2 regions of the Phocaeicola sp. ICN-14070 genome follow, and region 1 is predicted to be linked to the other one. Evidence: riboswitches for the same ligand, from Rfam matches in the RefSeq annotation. Region 1 holds a riboswitch; the other holds the start of a gene.
What was found. Region 1 has a riboswitch for cobalamin ahead of WKT20_RS07025 (TonB-dependent receptor plug domain-containing protein). Riboswitches for the same ligand answer to the same signal wherever they lie in the genome.
Positions count from the first base shown of each region.

Region 1 (12,962 bases):
CAGTTGCGGAATATCTTTAAAAGAAAACCGGGTAACGATGATGTGCGCGCGCAGTACGATTTTTATGAATATTTGAAAAACAAGTTGGCTGAGAACTAATCAGCCGACTTGTTTTTGTTTTCTGATATAAGCAGTAATTTGTCTCCTGGTTTCAATTCCATTTGTCCGTTGGGAATCAGGAACTCACTGCCACGTTTCACGAGCATAACCAACGTTCCTTTGGGAATCTGCATTTCGGCCAGTCTGTTTTTATTTTCCAGCATTTCGGCTGTCAGGGTGAGGTCATTCAGGCGGGTGTCGATTTCTTCCGGCAGTTCCACTCCAAATTCATTCCCTTCTTTAGGTGCGGGCAAGTCCAGCTGCAGGATTTTTGCCGCCTTTGTAATGGTCATCCCCTGAATGACCAAAGACAGAAGCGTGATGAAGAATACAATGTTGAACAATTGCTGCGAACCTTCAATCTGTGCCAATACCGGATAAGTCGCAAAAATGATGGGGGTAGCTCCTCTCAGTCCCACCCACGAAACAAACAGTCTGCCTTTATTCGTAATGTTACGGAAAGGTAGCAGGCAGAGGAATACGCTGAGCGGACGGGCAACGAGAATCATAAACACACCAATCAGTAAGGCTACCGCTGCGATATCGAGCATTTCGTGTGGGTTGACCAGTAGTCCTAAAGTAAGGAACATGATAATTTGGAAAAGCCAGGTCAGTCCGCTCATAAAGGTATTGATTTCTTTTCGGAAAGCCAGTCGGGTGTTTCCAAGAATGACTCCCATGATGTAGACAGCCAGATAGGCATTTCCTTTCAGCAGGTCCGTAATGGTGAAGGTAATGAATACCAGGCTCAACAAGAGGATTGAGTAAAGCGAACTGTTGGACAGGTTGATGCGGTTTATCAGCCATACGCTGAATCGTCCCATGGCGTAACCGATGACTCCACCGAAGAAGAACTGCACGAGCAGGTCTTTGGTAATCAGTAGAAAATCAGGATTACTTCCACTTGAAATCACTTGTATCAGTACGATGGTCAGCATGTAGGCCATCGGGTCGTTACTTCCACTCTCCAATTCTAGCATGGGGCGTAGATTCTGTTTCAAGTTCATGCGCTGGGAGCGGAGTAGGTTGAACACAGAAGCAGAGTCTGTAGACGACATGGTAGCGGCAAGCAGCAAGGAACTAAGCAGGGTTAATTCTATGTTGGTTCGGTTCCAGTCGGAAATATAGAATATAAATATACCGGTCAGCAAGGTTGTAAGCAATACACCGGCAGTTGACAGTACAATACCGGGAGTAAGGATGGGTTTGATTTCGTTGTATTTGGTATCCATACCTCCGGAAAACAGGATAATACTTAGTGCCATCATTCCAATGAATTGCGCGTCTGAAGCACTGTTGAATTGCAGTCCGAGTCCGTCACTGCCAAAACACATTCCTACTATCAGGAAAAGTAGAAGAGTGGGAATACCAAACCGGTATCCGGTTTTACTGATGAGAATGCTGGAAAAAATAAGGATGGAGCCAATCATCAGTATGTTTTCAGCTGTAAAAATCATGATTATGTAATAATAAATAAAGTAATGTGAATGTTGTATATGTATTATAATGTTCAAAGGTAAGAAAATGTTTGGCAGGCAAATGCTTTTTGTAAAGATTTTTGTGAATCTATTGTCTCTTCTGTAGTACTTTTTCAGTATGTACTTGCTAAAAGTGGAAAATTCTACGACAAATTCTCTGTTTCACACTGTGAAATACAAAAACCATAGTGTGGGATACATATTTCACACTGTGGGATATAAATCTCGCACTGTGAAACAGAGAACTTTTTCCTACGTTTTGTAGAATGTATGAGGAGAAAATTAGGAATATGTAGGGCAATTTATACTTGTTTGTGGAATGGTACTATAATTCTATAGAAATTTATTTTTGTTTTCAAGGAAAAATGTATATTTGCAATGTTTTGTTCCGTATTGATTTCCGGTTTGGCGAAATCGCGGATGAAAAGGGAATCGGGTGAAAGTCCCGGACAGTCCCGCTGCTGTAAGCTCCAGACATTTACGTTTGTCTACCCTCTGCAAGGCCACTGTCTTTTAAATGAAGATGGGAAGGCAAGACAAACGGGAGTAAGTCAGAAGACCTGCAAAACAAAGTCATGCTTGCATTCTCGAGGAAAGAATGGCAAGAACGTGCGTAATGTAGAATTACAATTAAAACTTAAATGAACAGATTGAAGAAACTGGCTATTACTGTCGGCTGTCGCTTTCTTATAGCTATGTGTCTTTGCTTGTTTGCAGGTGTAGATATTATTTATGCCCAACATGCGGACTCTGATAGTATTACAGGAAAGGTGCACCAGATTCCGGATGTGACGGTGAGTGGGAAGAAGACGATGAATAAAATATCTTCAGTTGTTCCCGTGCAGCGTTTGGGAAAAGACATGATGGAAGATCTGGGTATTCAGAATATGGCAGATGCGGTAAGGCGTTTTGCAGGCACTGATGTGCGTGATTATGGAGGTACGGGAGGATTGAAAACAGTTTCCGTTCGAAATATGGGAGCTGCCCATACTGCAATTAGTTATGATGGAGTTGCGGTAAGCAATTGTCAGGCTGGACAGATAGATATAGGGCGTTTTTCTTTAGACAACGTAGAGTCTTTATCGTTAAGTGTAGGTCAGAATGAAGATATGCTTCAGTCTGCCAGACTGTATGCTTCGGCTGGAGTCTTGAATATTGAAACATCTCGTCCCGAGTTTCTGGAGGATAGAAAATGGCAATTGTTGTTTCAGGTAAAAAGCGGTTCTTTTGGACTGGTTAATCCTTATTTTCGATATGGACAACAGCTAGGCGAAAAGACGGTCTTGTCTGTTGACGGAGACTATTTACGTTCGGATGGACAGTATCCTTTTTTGCTGAAAAATGGGAAATATACTCAGACAGAGAAAAGAACGAATTCGGAAGTGGATTCCTGGCATACGGAATGGAATCTTGTTCATGAATTTAAGGAAGATAAAAAATTGAATGTTAAGGCATACTATTATCAGTCAGAACGTGGATTACCGGGAGCTGTGATTTTGTATAATCCTGTTTCAAATGAACGCCTTTGGGATAAGAATGCTTTTGTGCAAGCAAAATATCAGGATAAAATAGCTGAGAAATGGTCATTACAGGCATTGGCTAAATACAATTATGCCTGGAATAAATACCAGGATAAGGGGGCACAATATGAGGGGGGAGTTTCCACAGATCATTATACCCAGCATGAATATTATGCCTCAGGAGCTGTTTTGTATCGACCGTTTCAGGGCTTTTCCGTATCATTGGCTCAAGATTTAGCAGTGAATACACTGGATAGCAATTTACCGGATTGTCCGTTTCCCACTCGTGTGACTTCTTTGACAGCCTTACATGCTCGCTATCAATTGGATGGTGTGCAAATGGATGCTTCCTTGATAAATACATATATAAAGGAACATGTGGAGAGTGGAGAAAAGCCGGATGATTTGAAGAAATTATCCCCTTCTTTTTCGGTGAATTGGAAACCTTTCAGTGAACAAGATTTCTTTTTAAGGGCTATGTATAAAAGTACTTTTCGTACCCCAACCTTTAACGACTTGTATTATTATCGTTTAGGAAATCGTTCTCTTCGTCCGGAAAAAGCAAAGGAATATAACATAGGCGTAACGTGGGGGGCCAAAAGGAACTCTGTATGGGACTATTTGACATTTACAGGAGATGTGTACTTCAATCAGGTAACAGACAAGATAGTGGCTTTTCCTTCTACTTATGTATGGAGAATGGCGAATTATGGGAAAACTCATATATGGGGAGTGGATATTACTCTTTCTATGGGTATTCCTTTAGGTGAATTGTTTAAAGCATATGTATCAGGAAGTTATACATGGCAAAAGGCTGTTGATTTGACTGACCCGAATGCTAAAAATTATAAGGATCAATTGCCTTATACGCCAGAACATAATGGGAACGGTTCCGTCATTTTGGAAACTCCATGGGTAAAATTAGGATATAGTTTGATTGGAGTCGGAAAAAGATATTACTTCTCACAGAATATTCCAGAGAATGAGATTGAAGGATATGTGGAACAAACGCTAACTCTTTCTCGGCAATTTTCATTTAAGACCTGTCGTTTAAGACTACAGGCAGATTTAATTAATTTCATGAATGAGCAATATGAGGTAATAAAGTATTATCCAATGCCAGGGCGTTCATGGAAAATAACAGCTGCTATTCATTTTTAAATTTAAATATTTATGCAATTTAGAAAATTATTTTTCAGTTTGTGCTGCATGGTGACATTAGGAGCGTCACTGGTAGCTTGTAGCGAAGATGAAGAGTTATTTGATGACAGTGGTTCTAAGGTTACCCTTCCTACTCATCGGGCATTTATTCTGAATGAAGGTACCATGGGGTATAACAATGCAACATTGTCTTTTTATGCACCGGATAAAGATGCCGAATTTATTAATGATATTTTTTATACTCAGAATCAGGCTAAATTAGGTGATACAGGACAGTCCATGATTGAATATAATAATGACCTTTATGCAATTATTGCAGGTTCAAGATATTTGGTTCGGATGAATACGGCTGGAGTAGAGAAACAGCGCTATACAATTCCAGAATCAGAGGGAGCTCCTCGTTATTTGGCAGCTGATGACGGGTATATTTATATGACGCAATATGGTGGTCAAGTGACGAAACTGGATGCAAATACCCTGAAGGTGGTAGCTACATTTACCGGGGGAAATAACTTGGAAGGTATTGCAGAATGTGATGGCAAGTTGTACGTGGCTAATTCATATTTAAAGAATGATGCCGGGAATCAGTATCAGAAAGAGTTGTTTGTCATTAATGCAGATAACATGCAGTTAGAAACGACTTTAACTGTTGATATTAACCCGAATCAAGTGTTGGAAGAAGATGGAAAAATTTTCTTGATTTCTTGGGGAAATTATGCGGATAAAGGATATTCTGCTCAGATGATAGAGCCGCAGAATGGTAATAAGCAGACTTCGTTAGGAGTTGCTACTAATATGGCTGTAGGAGATGATATGGTGTATTTTGTAAATTCGGAAACAGATTATTCTAATTGGCCTGAAACAAGTACGAACAATACATTCTTCTCTTATAATATTAAGACTGCTACGGTAAATTCATCTTCTTTCCTGAAAAATGCACCGGCAGAACTGGCTACATCAAGTGTATACATGATGAGTGTGGATGATGAGAAGGGAGATATTTATATTGGAGTGACATTCTATTCGAACTCAAATGGTACGATGTATCGTTTTGACCGTAACGGTAACTTTGTAGAAAAGTTTGATTGTGGTGGTCAGAACCCTAAAACAATGGTTTTCATTGATTGATTTTTATGAAACAAATTTTACTATCTGCCCATATAGTAATTACAGTCTTGCTTCTCTCTGCCTGCGGCGGAGGAAGCAAGACTTCTTCCGTTCAGGAGGAAGGAGATACCCTGAAAATGAGGTATGCCACTAACTTGTCTGTGGTAAAGTTCTCTGATTATACCATGGTTTCTATCCGTAACCCATGGGATACATTGAAAATATTGCATACTTATCTGTTGACTGATAAGACTCAGCCGGTTCCGGAGAATCTGCCTGAGGGGACTGTCGTACGGGTTCCGTTGGAACGGGCTGTGGTGTATTCTGTGGTGCATGGAAGTGTGTTGAAAGAATTGGGACAGGCCAAAAGTATCAGGGGAGTCTGCAATCTGGAATATTTCAAGATGCCGGAGGTACAGAATGGATGCCGGAATGGAGAAATTGTAGATTGCGGAAACGGAATGAATCCGGATATTGAGAAAATTATCGACCTTCGTCCGGATGCTATCATGCTTTCCCCGTTTGAGAACAGCGGAGGATACGGTCGGGTAGGAAAGTTGGGAGTACCCGTAATCGAATGTGCGGATTACATGGAAACCTCCCCGTTAGGGCGTGCAGAATGGCTGCGCTTTTACGGATTGCTGGTAGGGCAGGAACAGCGGGGAGATTCACTTTTTGCACAGATAGAAAAAGAATACCTGGCAGTAAAAGATTTGGCGGCACAGGCTACCTCCCGTCCTACGGTATTAAGTGATTTGAAGTATGGCTCTGCATGGTATATTGCCGGAGGACAGAGTACTACAGGACGCTTGTATGCAGATGCCGGAGCAGATTATGTTTTTGCAGAATTGCCGAACAGTGGTTCTGTGCCGATGGCTTTTGAAGCCGTTTTCGACAAAGGAGAACATGCCGATTTCTGGTTGATAAAATACAATCAGCCACAAGATAAGACCTATAAGGAACTTCAGAAGGACTACTCGCTTTATACTCGTTTCAAGGCATTCCGCGAACGTCGGATTTATGGATGTAACACCTATCGGATACCTTTTTATGAAGAATCCCCTTTTCATCCGGAGATATTGTTGAAAGATATGGTAAAAATATTCCATCCCGAGTTGCTTGAAGGTTATGAACCGAAATATTTTAGTAATTTAGCGGAATGATACATTCTGATAAAAAACATTACGTAATATTCGGCACCCTGGCTCTTTTGATAGCGCTTTTAGTGGTAGCCAATTTATTTTTAGGTTCGGTAGATATTCCGGCGCAGGAAGTGCTGCGTATTTTAAGTGGAGAAGAGGCTGAAAAGGCAAGCTGGACGTTTATCGTGTGGGAATCGCGTTTTCCTCAATGCATCACGGCTTTGCTTTGTGGAGCAGCCTTGTCGGCTTCCGGACTGATGTTGCAGACGGTTTTCAGTAACCCATTGGCCGATTCTTCTATTTTAGGAATCAGTTCAGGAGCCAGCTTGGGAGTCGCACTTGTGATGCTTGCCGGAGGAGGAACCATTGCCACAGGTGTGTTTACACTTTCCGGATTTTTTTCTGTCATATTAGGTGCATTTTTGGGTGCTGTAGCTGTGTTGGCTTTGGTATTGTTTTTATCCTCTTTGATAAAAAGTAATGTAATGCTGCTCATAGCCGGTATCATGATAGGCTATATTACTTCTTCACTGATTTCTTTGTTGAATTTCTTTGCTACGGCAGAAGGAGTCCACTCGTATATGGTGTGGGGAATGGGAAACTTTGGTGGAGTTTCTTTGGAGCAGCTTCCGGCCTTTTCGTTGCTGACTGTGGTAGGCTTGTTAGTAGCAGTTATGCTTATTAAGCCTTTGAATGCCTTGCTTTTGGGGCCGCGCTATGCCGAAAATCTGGGAGTGAATATTCGCCGGGTACGTAACTTCTTATTGTTGGCTACCGGATTGCTGACTGCGGTAACGACTTCATTCTGTGGCCCTATATCTTTTATCGGTCTGGCAGTTCCTCATCTGGCTCGTTTGATGCTGGGTACCTCCAACCATAATTCGCTGATGCCTGTTACGCTGCTTGCCGGAGGAGCATTGGCATTGCTGTGTAACTTGATTTGCGTCCTTCCGGGAGAGTCGGGGGTAATACCGCTGAATGCCGTAACTCCAATCTTGGGGGCGCCGGTCATCATTTATGTCATTATCAATCAACGTCGAATTCAATACTTTAACTGATGAATCAATCGGAAATCGTGGTAGAGGGTCGTAACCTGACAATCGGTTATCAGGTAGGGAAGAAGCGGACGGAAGTACATTCCGGTCTGAATTTTCAGCTTTTTCGTGGGGAATTGACATGCCTACTGGGAGCGAATGGAGCAGGTAAATCTACCTTGCTTCGCACTTTGGCGGCTGCTCAACCGTCTTTATCTGGCGACTTGAAACTATTGGGGCGTGATTTGTCTGCCTACTCCGAACGTGAGTTGTCAAGAACCATAGGGGTCGTATTGACAGACCGTACGCAAGCAGGAGGGTTGACAGTATATGAACTGGTCGCCTTGGGACGACAGCCTTATACAGGATTTTTCGGACGTTTGGATAAGACCGACAAGCAGTTGGTAGAACATGCACTGCAAGCCGTAGAGATAGCACATAAGGCACGATGTTATATGGCTGAACTTTCTGACGGAGAACGACAGAAAGTGATGATTGCAAAAGCGCTGGTGCAGGAATGTCCGTTGATATTGTTGGATGAACCGACTGCTTTTTTAGATGTGGTAAGCCGTATTGAAATCATGAATCTTCTGCATCGTCTGGCCATAGAGGAAAAGAGGGCTATTCTTCTGTCTACTCATGATATTGAACAGGCGTTGGTTTTGTCTGATCGTCTTTGGCTTCTTTCTTCAACCGGAGGGTTGGAATGTGGCGTGACGGAAGATCTGATATTGAACAACCGGATGGATACATTGTTTGCCAATCATGCCCGGATTAAGTTTGATTTGATGCATGGTGGCTTTTCTCCTGAGGTGTCGGGGGAGAAATCTATTGTTTTAAAGGCGAAAGATGAAGTGCTACGTCATTGGGCGCAGAATGCTTTGAACCGTCATCATTATTTTTGTCTGGATACTTGTTCTTCCGCTCAGAAGCTGCCTTTACTGGATGTGCAAGCACCCGATATGCTTCTTTATACAGATGAAAACGGACGAACTACATGTTTTTCTACCTTTGAGGCATTACTTCATGATATATAATTATTAGTGAATAAGCTTATTTGAAAGATATTTGTTATTTTTGCTTGACATAGTTGAAACGAAAACAATAGATATATGATAGCCGTGATAAAAATGGCCGGCACATCTCCTGAACTGTACAGTTGCATAGCCCCGTTGGTGATGAATCCGGAAATTATTAAGTATAATCATAATTATCCCTTTAAAACCAATGAATCATTTATTTGGTTTGTGGCATTTTATGCTAATCAGGTAGTCGGTTTTTTTCCTGTAGAGGTACGGAAAAAATCTTTGGTAATCAATAACTATTATGTCAGTAATGACGATGAAGATGTTTTTGTGAGCTTATTGAAGGCTGTGGATAATGATTTCTTGGGAGAAGAAAGGGACGTGGAGGCTGTTGTTCAGAAACCTCATGAATCATATTTCCGTACACACGGATTTGAAATAGAACGTGCGTGGAGCTTGTATCTTAAAATGAGGAAGAAGCATGAAAACGAATGAAAAACCGAAAAATGTCTATGAACTGACACAAGAGCGTTTGGCTGTTCTTTTTAAAGAATTTGATAACATTTACGTGTCGTTTTCTGGAGGAAAGGACAGTGGTGTGCTGCTTAATTTATGTATTGATTATATACGTCGGCATCAACTGAATATAAAGCTTGGTGTCTTTTTTATGGATTATGAAGTGCAGTATGACCATACCATTGAGTTTGTTAATCGTATTTTGGAGAAGAATAAAGATATTCTTGATGTGTATCGGGTTTGCGTTCCTTTTAAAGTAAGGACGTGTACTTCCATGTATCAGCATTATTGGCGACCATGGGATGAGAAAGTACGAGATATTTGGGTACGAGAAATTCCTCAAAATGTGCTGAGGGCACAAGATTTTGATTTCTTTCATGAAAATATGTGGGACTATGAGTTTCAACTACGTTTTGCTGCCTGGTTGCATGAAAAGAAAAAGGCAGTACGTACAGCTTGTCTGGTTGGAATACGAACTCAAGAAAGCTATAACCGATGGCGTACCATTTACGGTGGTTTGAAGCAACAGCTTTATCACAATTATCAGTGGACTTCCAAGATTGCCAATGATGTGTATAATCTTTATCCCATTTATGATTGGAAAACGACTGATATCTGGACTGCAAATGGAAAATTCGGTTGGGATTACAATCGCCTGTATGACCTTTATTATTATGCAGGTGTGAGCTTGGAACGGCAGCGAGTGGCCAGTCCTTTTATTAGTGAGGCCATTGAGAGTTTACGCTTGTATAAAGCTATAGAGCCGGATACTTGGGGACGGATGATTGGCCGTGTGAACGGAGTTAATTTTTCTGCTATTTATGGAGGTACCCATGCGATGGGATACGGTTCTATTAAATTACCGGAGGGGCATACTTGGAAGTCCTTCATGGAATTTCTACTTTCCACACTTCCGGAGGAAACCCGAAGAGGTTATTTAAACAAGCTGCATACCAGCATTAAGTTCTGGAGAACGAAAGGTGGTTGTTTGAGTGATGAAACGATAGCAAAACTTGAAAAGCTGAATATCCCGATAACGGTAAGAAATAAAAGTAACTACAAGACGACCAAGCGTCCGGTTATGATGGAGTATTTGGATGATATTGATATTGCGGAGTTCAGGGAAATACCTACTTATAAACGTATGTGCTTGTGTATTCTTCGTAATGATTATGCATGTAAATATATGGGATTTGCCATGAACAAAGAAGAGAAAAAAATGAAAGATTATATTTTACAACAATATAAGAAGATATGGACATAGAAGAGAAAACAAGTCCGGTTTACCATGTAAAAGCCGTACCGGTGGAGAAAGTGTGTGCCAATAATTATAATCCGAATGTGGTGGCGCCCCCAGAAATGAAGTTATTGGAACTGTCAATTTGGGAAGATGGATTTACTATGCCTTGCGTATGTTATTATGACAAGGAAAAGGACAAGTATATTATTGTAGATGGGTTTCATCGTTATCAGGTGCTGAAAACCTCTCAGCGAATTTATGAACGTGAGAAAGGGATGTTGCCTGTAGTGGTAATTGATAAGGATTTGTCTAACCGTATGGGATCTACCATCCGTCATAATCGTGCGCGGGGGACTCATGATATTGGATTAATGACGAATATTGTGGCGGAACTGGCCCAGGCTGGGATGTCGGATAAATGGATTATGAAAAATATAGGAATGGATAAAGATGAATTACTTCGTTTAAAGCAGGTTTCGGGGTTGGCATCTTTGTTTGCAGACAATGATTTTTCTATCCCCACTCCCCAGTCCATTTTACCGGAGAGTGAAGAGTAAAGTTCTTTTTAGTATATAACGTAGCCTAAGATACCACTGCATACAATCAGCAGAATCGGGTTTACCTTATATCGGTTGGAAGCAATGAAGCATCCGATAAAAAGCAGGATGCTGATAATGATTTGGTACGTGTCTGTTCCGAAATTTTCCCCATTCATCAGTACGAGAGCAGCAGCTGCAAGCAGACCGACTACTCCGGGACGCAGGCCATTAAATACGGCTTCTACTGCCGGATGACGTTGATATTTCAGAAAAAAACGGCTGATAAATATCATGAGTATAAACGAAGGTAGTACCACAGAGAATGTGGCCACCGTAGAGCCTAGTATGCCGACTGCGTGTGAGTAGCCGGCATTTACCATGGCCGTGTATCCCACGTAGGTAGCAGAATTAATACCAATAGGACCAGGGGTCATCTGGCTGATAGCGATGATGTCTGTAAAGTCGGACGAACTGAGCCATTCGTAACGGGTGACTACCTCTCCTTGTATCATGGAAATCATGGCGTAACCTCCCCCGAATCCGAATAAACCTATTTTGAAAAACGTGTAGAATAGTTTCAGTAATAAAAGTACCATAGTTTATCTCCTTTTAGTTATATTTCTTTTGGTAGCGTCCATAAAGGTAACCTCCTAATCCACTGAGGATGATGACATAGATAGGCGAAAAACCGAGAAGCCATATCAGTAGTGCCGAAACCACCGGGATCCAGATATTGTATCGGTTGATACGGGCCGATTTTGCCATTTTGAAGGTAGGAGCTGCAATTAAGGCTACTACTGCGGGGCGGATGCCTTTGAACACATGTTCTACAGCTTCTACATGTTGGAATTGTCTGAAAAACAGAGCGATAGCAAGGATGATGAGAAAAGAGGGAAGTATGGTACCTAGAGCCATCCAGAAAGCTCCCCAGAATCCTTTCAGTTTATAGCCGATAAAGATGGCAATGTTGACGGCAAAGATGCCTGGTACAGTTTGTGCCAGTGCCATCAAGTCAAGAAAGTCTTCCTTTTTTATCCATTTTCGTTTGTCTACCAGGTCGGCCTCTATTAAAGGAACCATGGCATATCCTCCTCCAATGGTGAATAGACCTATTCGGAAGAAGATGAAAAATGCTCTTAAATAGAAATTCATGTTATTGCGTTTAATTCTTTTTCATGTAAATACTTGGGGGGACTCCATAAAATTTTTTAAAGGTATCCGTAAAATATTTGGGGTCGGCAAAACCCATTTTGTCTGAAACCTCGGCTACCGTATAGCGCTGGCTTTTTAACATTAGGGCAGCTTCTTGCATTCTGATATTACGGATAAACTCAGCTGGAGCTATTCCCGTTAAAGCTTTAATCTTGTTGTAGAAGCTGGTACGGCTCATGTTAACTGAAGCGCACAGGGTATCTACATTGAAGTTCTTTCCTAATCCTTCTTTGACAAGTTCGGTCACTTTCTGAATAAACTCGTCGTCCAGGCTTGTGGGCAATTCCACGGCAGGAGCTTCTTCCGGTAATGCGGTTACGGCCGATTTAAAGCGGTCACGTAACGTCCTTCGGTTTTCTATAAGGGTATGAATGGTAGCTTTTAAAATATGTATATCAAAAGGTTTCACCAGATACTGGTCGGCTTTAATTTCCAGTCCTTCCAGAATATGTTCCTTGTCGCCGAGTGCGGTAAGAAGAATAATTGGAATATGGCTAGTTTCCATTTGTTCTTTCAGTATCTGGCACATTCTTTTGCCATCCATTATTGGCATCATGATATCAGACAGAATTAAGTCCGGTTGCTTTTCGTGGACAAAATCAAGGGCTTCTTGTCCATTGCCAACACCCTCTACACGATAGGTGTCTGAGAGGCTGTGCATAATGAACGATCTCAGAGATACATTATCTTCTACCACAAGAATGAAAGGAGCTTGTCCGTCTGTCTGTACATTGGTGAATTGTACATCTGTTATAATACTTTCCGTTGTCTTTTTTTCTATAGCCTGTGTCTTCTCCGTGGTGGCTTCTTTTTCTTCTTTTTTATACAGATAGTTTTTGCTTTTTATGGGGAAACTCAATACGAAAGTGGTTCCTACGTTTTCTGTACT
Region 1 is NZ_JBBKBF010000017.1:41,426-54,387, reverse strand. It holds gene WKT20_RS07035 (RNA degradosome polyphosphate kinase) at 1-99, shown strand, start outside; gene WKT20_RS07030 (potassium/proton antiporter) at 96-1,556, opposite strand; cobalamin riboswitch at 1,949-2,159, shown strand; gene WKT20_RS07025 (TonB-dependent receptor plug domain-containing protein) at 2,219-4,258, shown strand; gene WKT20_RS07020 (DUF5074 domain-containing protein) at 4,271-5,386, shown strand; gene WKT20_RS07015 (ABC transporter substrate-binding protein) at 5,392-6,528, shown strand; gene WKT20_RS07010 (iron ABC transporter permease) at 6,525-7,565, shown strand; gene WKT20_RS07005 (ABC transporter ATP-binding protein) at 7,565-8,578, shown strand; gene WKT20_RS07000 (hypothetical protein) at 8,654-9,061, shown strand; gene WKT20_RS06995 (DUF3440 domain-containing protein) at 9,048-10,346, shown strand; gene WKT20_RS06990 (IbrB-like domain-containing protein) at 10,337-10,879, shown strand; gene WKT20_RS06985 (chromate transporter) at 10,888-11,457, opposite strand; gene WKT20_RS06980 (chromate transporter) at 11,471-12,013, opposite strand; gene WKT20_RS06975 (response regulator) at 12,024-12,962, opposite strand, start outside.

Region 2 (5,640 bases), on a different contig from region 1:
AAGCATTACTATGAACGCAGAATTCCAATTCAAACACGAAATCCCTGTACAAATCCGTTTCAGTGATGTAGACCAGTACGGTCACATGAATAATTCCGTGTATTTTTCGTTGTACGACCTGGCTAAAACATCCTATTTCCGCGATGTGTTTGGGGAAGAAGAACGCGACAAATTCAATGTGGTAGTAGTCAATATCAATGCAGACTTTTTAGCACCTGTATTCTTTTCTGACGAACTCATGATTGAAACGACTGTGATCCACCTCGGGCATAAGAGTTTAACCATGCTACAACGAGCCTTCAATAAGGCCAGCGGTGTATTGAAGTGCCAGTGCCGTACCGTATTAGTGGGATATGATATACTGACCAAAGAACCCATGGAAATTCCGATGGCATATAAACAAGCTATCTGTGATTATGAAGGAAAAACATTAAGCGAACTATCCCAGCCTATTCAATAAAAAAATCCTGCCCTTAGGGCAGGATTTCTTATGTTTGTACAAAGTTTTATTCTTCCGTATTCTCTTCCATCTTCCGTTTCACAAACTTGATTTTCAAGTTGGCCTCTTTCTGTTCTTTCTTGATTTCTTCGATGGCAGACAACACACGTGCCAGATCACTCAGTTCTGCGACTGCCTTCACATCATTCGGATGCATCACTGTCTTATAGTTCCGGTCGCCGATAAATTCCAGACGGATGTTTTTCTTATCACGATTGGCAACCAGAAATGCAATCACCCCTCCGTCATTACCCAGTTTATAGTCGGCCTTTTCTACCGGACGTCCCAAGTCTGTAGTTTCATAACTATCTATTGACGTAGGAGTCTCCGCAAAAGTATCATCCACGGAAACCTTTACAGCCGTATGATGAATACTTCCTCCCGCACAACAAATAGAGGTCAGCGACATCTCACCTAATTCGCTCACCTGCGCACGCAAGAACGAACGGCCAATGTTTTTTTCGACCACCTGAGTGGGATAAAAATAATTTCCTACTTCCTGATAGGCTGTATCTTTTTCCAATACAAACTTTCCCTTGATGGAGTCAAGCGCAGCCTGCTTCACCGTCATCATGCTGTCCAGATAAGCCAACGTCTTGGTCTGTTCAGCCAGGTCAATCTGCTGCATCAGCTTGATGCCCGCCTTGCGCACTTCAAATGCCTTGGGATACAGGGTACGAATACTATCTATCTGCAATTTAGCCAGGCTGTACTCACCTGCCGCATACGCAGATTCCGCACGCTGAAACAACTGGCCAGCCTGCTTCTCACCGTTCTGGCAAGCAGAAAGTGCCAATGCCATCGGAACGAGCAATAATCCTATCTTTTTCATACGTTTATCTATCATTCTATGCAGGCAAAAATACAACTATTTTCGGAACTCCTCCGCACATTCCTGCTTTTTTCCATGCATTTTCTATGTTTCCCTCACCGGAAACCTACGTTTTGCGAAAGGAAAACCTACGTTTCGGCCTTGAGAAACATAGGGTTCGCACAAGCGAAACGTAAAACATGCAGAAAGGTTTGTTTCTTAACAGCCTGATGTTTCCTCAATGTCTTTCCACAACCAGAAAAACAAATGTAAGATTTCAAGCAAGCGGCAAAAAATGGACAAAGGGATTTTTTTTGTAACTTTGCGGCAAATTGAAAAAATGCATACAATGGAACTGAAAGAACACTTCGCTGGCAGAATTTTTAGTCTGATATCAGAAACGGCCGATGAGCTGGGACTGGAATGCTATGTTGTAGGTGGATATGTAAGAGATATTTTCCTGAACAGACCTTCCAAGGACATAGATGTAGTGGTGGTAGGAAGCGGAATTGAAATGGCTCAGGCTTTCGGCAAAAAGCTGGGACGAGGTGCGCATGTATCTGTTTTCAAGAACTTCGGTACGGCACAAGTCAAGTTCAAGGATACCGAAGTGGAGTTTGTAGGGGCACGCAAGGAATCGTATAGCCACGACAGCCGCAAGCCGATAGTAGAAGACGGCACACTGGAAGATGACCAGAACCGCAGAGACTTCACCATCAATGCCATGGCGGTTTGCCTGAACAAGGCACGTTTCGGAGAATTGGTAGACCCCTTCGGCGGGCTGGATGACCTGAAGGAACGTACCATCCGTACTCCGCTTGATCCGGACATCACGTTCAGCGACGACCCGCTGCGCATGATGCGCTGCATACGATTTGCCACGCAATTGAATTTCTATATAGACGATGAAACGTTCGAAGCACTGGAACGCAACAAGGAACGCATCAAGATTATCTCGCGCGAACGTATCGCCGACGAACTGAACAAGATTTTGCTGTCACCTGTCCCTTCCAAGGGTTTTATCGACCTGGACCGCTGCGGACTGCTGGAATTGATTTTTCCGGAACTGGTGGCACTGCAGGGAGTGGAAGTACGCAACGGACGCGGTCACAAAGACAATTTCTACCACACGCTTGAAGTGGTGGATAATATTTCACGCGTAAGCAACGACTTGTGGCTACGCTGGGCTACCCTGCTACACGATATTGGCAAACCGAGAACCAAACGCTGGGAACCTAAGGCAGGATGGACCTTCCATAACCACAATTTCATCGGTGAGAAAATGATTCCGGAAATCTTCCGTAAGATGAAGCTTCCGATGAACGAGAAAATGAAGTACGTACAGAAACTCGTCGGTCTGCACATGCGTCCGATTGTGATTGCCGATGAAGAAGTGACCGACTCGGCCGTACGCCGCCTGCTCTTCGAAGCCGGTGATGACATCGACGATCTGATGATGCTTTGCGAAGCAGATATTACTTCCAAAAACGAAGCCCGCAAGCAACGCTTTCTGGACAACTTCAAACTGGTGCGCCAGAAGCTGAAAGATTTGGAAGAAAAAGACCGCATCCGGAACTTCCAACCGCCCGTAGACGGAGCCGAAATCATGCAGGTATTCAACCTGCAGCCTTGCCGTGAAATCGGAAGCCTGAAAAGTTCTATCAAGGATGCGATTCTGGATGGTGCCATCCCGAACGAGCACGACGCAGCCTTTGAATATATGCTGAAAAAGGCGGAACAAATGGGACTAAAGCCCGTGAACCTGCCTGAAAAAAAATAAGCTAACCCAACCTCTTTCGAAGCCTCTGTCACCCTTGACCTACAGAAGCTTCGAAAGATTTTTCCGATATAGTTATTCGCTTGTCGACAAACTAGAAAAATATTTCAGAATTTCCAATATCTGAGAGCTATTACAAATTAGAGTTACCCAATTAAACCTCCTACAATGTCATACAAGGAGGATTTCGTTCATAAAAGTTCTCCCAATTTAGAAACATTCGGAAAATCTCATTTTTTATTTTTCTCCCAAATCTCTATCTTTGTCCTGCTTTTCAAAAGGTAACCTAACCGTTTCAAAAGGGAATGCCGTGGAAATCGGCAACAGTACCTGCTGCTGTGATTCTTGCGTAAACCTGGACATGCATTGCAAGCCACTGTGAATCGAATTCATGGGAAGGCGTCTGTGGGGAAAGATCAGTCAGAAGACCTGCCCGGAAAAGCACAATTATAAGTTATGTTTTACCTCATTTAATTGAAAAAATGAATTTGACAGAAATCCGCATCATCAAGCGCGACGGAAAGCAGGAAAACTTTTCAGCCGCAAAAATCACCAACGCCATCGGAAAGGCTTTTGAAGCAACCGGCATTCCTCAGCAGAAAGAGGAACTGGATCTGATTACCCGACAGGTAGTGTCACACTTCTCGCAGCCTACCATCGGTGTGGAAGAAATTCAGGACCTTGTGGAAAACGAATTAATGAAGGGGCAGCCAGAAGTGGCCAAGAAATACATCATCTACCGTCAGTGGAGAAATACGGAAAGAGACCGGAAAACACACATCAAACATATCATGGACGGTATTGTGGCCATCGACAAGAATGATGTAAACCTGAACAATGCCAACATGTCAAGTCATACACCGGCCGGACAGATGATGACTTTTGCTTCAGAAATCACCAAGGACTATACTTACAAATATCTTCTTCCGAAAAAATATGCAGAAGCGCATCAGATGGGCGACATACACATCCACGACCTGGATTATTATCCCACAAAGACGACTACCTGCATACAGTATGACTTAGATGATTTGTTCGAACGCGGATTTCACACCAAGAACGGAAGCATCCGTACGCCGCAGTCCATCCAGAGTTACGCTACACTGGCTACCATCATTTTCCAGACGAACCAGAATGAACAGCACGGAGGACAGGCAATTCCGGCCTTCGACTTTTTCATGGCCAAGGGAGTGCTGAAAAGTTTCCAGAAAGTCATGGCTACTCATTTAGGATTGCTGCTCGACATCAAAGGCCACACAACGGACGAGAAAGAAATCCTGAAAGGGATACGTGCCCATTTCCACAGCATCGCTCCTAACGAAGAGACTGAAAAGGCTTACTTGGATTCTTTGCAAGCGGAAGGCATCGACCTGACAGCAGACGAATTGAAGTACGTGCTCCGCAAAACGCTGGCACAAACCCGCAAAGATACACATCAGGCCATGGAGGGCTTTATCCACAACTTGAACACCATGCATTCCAGAGGAGGTAATCAGGTGGTATTCAGTTCCATCAATTATGGTACGGACACCTCGGCAGAAGGAAGAATGGTGATTCAGGAATTATTGAAAGCTACCATCGAAGGCTTGGGGAATCATGGAGAAGTTCCAGTCTTCCCTATCCAGATTTTTAAAGTGAAAGACGGAGTGAGCTATTCCGAAGCCGATTATCAACTGGCCATGAAGGATTTTGAAGCAGCTCTCTCAGGAGAAGTGAAGTTTGAATGCCCAAACTTCGACCTCTTCCTGCAGGCATGCCGTACGACGGCCAAAGCACTGTTCCCTAACTTTATGTTCCTGGATACTCCGTTCAACAAACACGAGAAATGGAGTGCTGACGACCCGAAACGTTACCGTTATGAACTGGCAACCATGGGATGCCGCACACGCGTATTCGAGAACCTGAATGGAGAAAAGACTTCATTGGGAAGAGGTAACCTTTCATTTACGACCATGAACCTGCCTCGTCTGGCCATTGAAGCGCACCGGAAAGCAGAAAGTCTGACTAACGAGACTCCGGAAGGCAAGCTCCAGAAAGCAAAGGAATTTTTCCTCCAGTCGGTACACTCCATGGCTGAATTCATCGCAGAGCAGTTGTATACCCGTTACCAGTACCAGCATACCGCTCTTGCGCGTCAGTTCCCGTTCATGATGGGCAATAATGTATGGAAAGGTGGAGGTGCCCTTCATCCCAACGAAGAAGTCGGAGATGTGTTGAAACAGGGTACTTTAGGTATCGGCTTTATTGGAGGACACAATGCTATGATGGCATTATACGGCCAAGGACATGGACATAACCAGCAGGCGTGGAACACGCTTTACGAGGCTATTGAAGAGATGAACAAAGTGGCCGAAGACTACAAAAAGAAATACGGATTGAATTATTCGGTACTGGCAACTCCCGCCGAAGGATTGTCCGGTAGATTTACCCGTATGGACAAACGCAAATATGGAATCATTGAAGGAGTAAACGACCGTGATTACTATGTCAACTCATTCCATGTGGACGTGAAAGAACCGATTACCATTGTCGAGAAAATCAAATGTGAAGCTC
Region 2 is NZ_JBBKBF010000027.1:41,187-46,826, forward strand. It holds gene WKT20_RS09215 (acyl-CoA thioesterase) at 11-460, shown strand; gene WKT20_RS09220 (hypothetical protein) at 507-1,331, opposite strand; gene WKT20_RS09225 (CCA tRNA nucleotidyltransferase) at 1,660-3,090, shown strand; cobalamin riboswitch at 3,348-3,538, shown strand; gene WKT20_RS09230 (anaerobic ribonucleoside triphosphate reductase) at 3,570-5,640, shown strand, end outside.
Region 2: it holds a riboswitch for cobalamin, as region 1 does, so the genes downstream of both, WKT20_RS09230 (anaerobic ribonucleoside triphosphate reductase) here and WKT20_RS07025 (TonB-dependent receptor plug domain-containing protein) in region 1, are expected to answer to the same signal.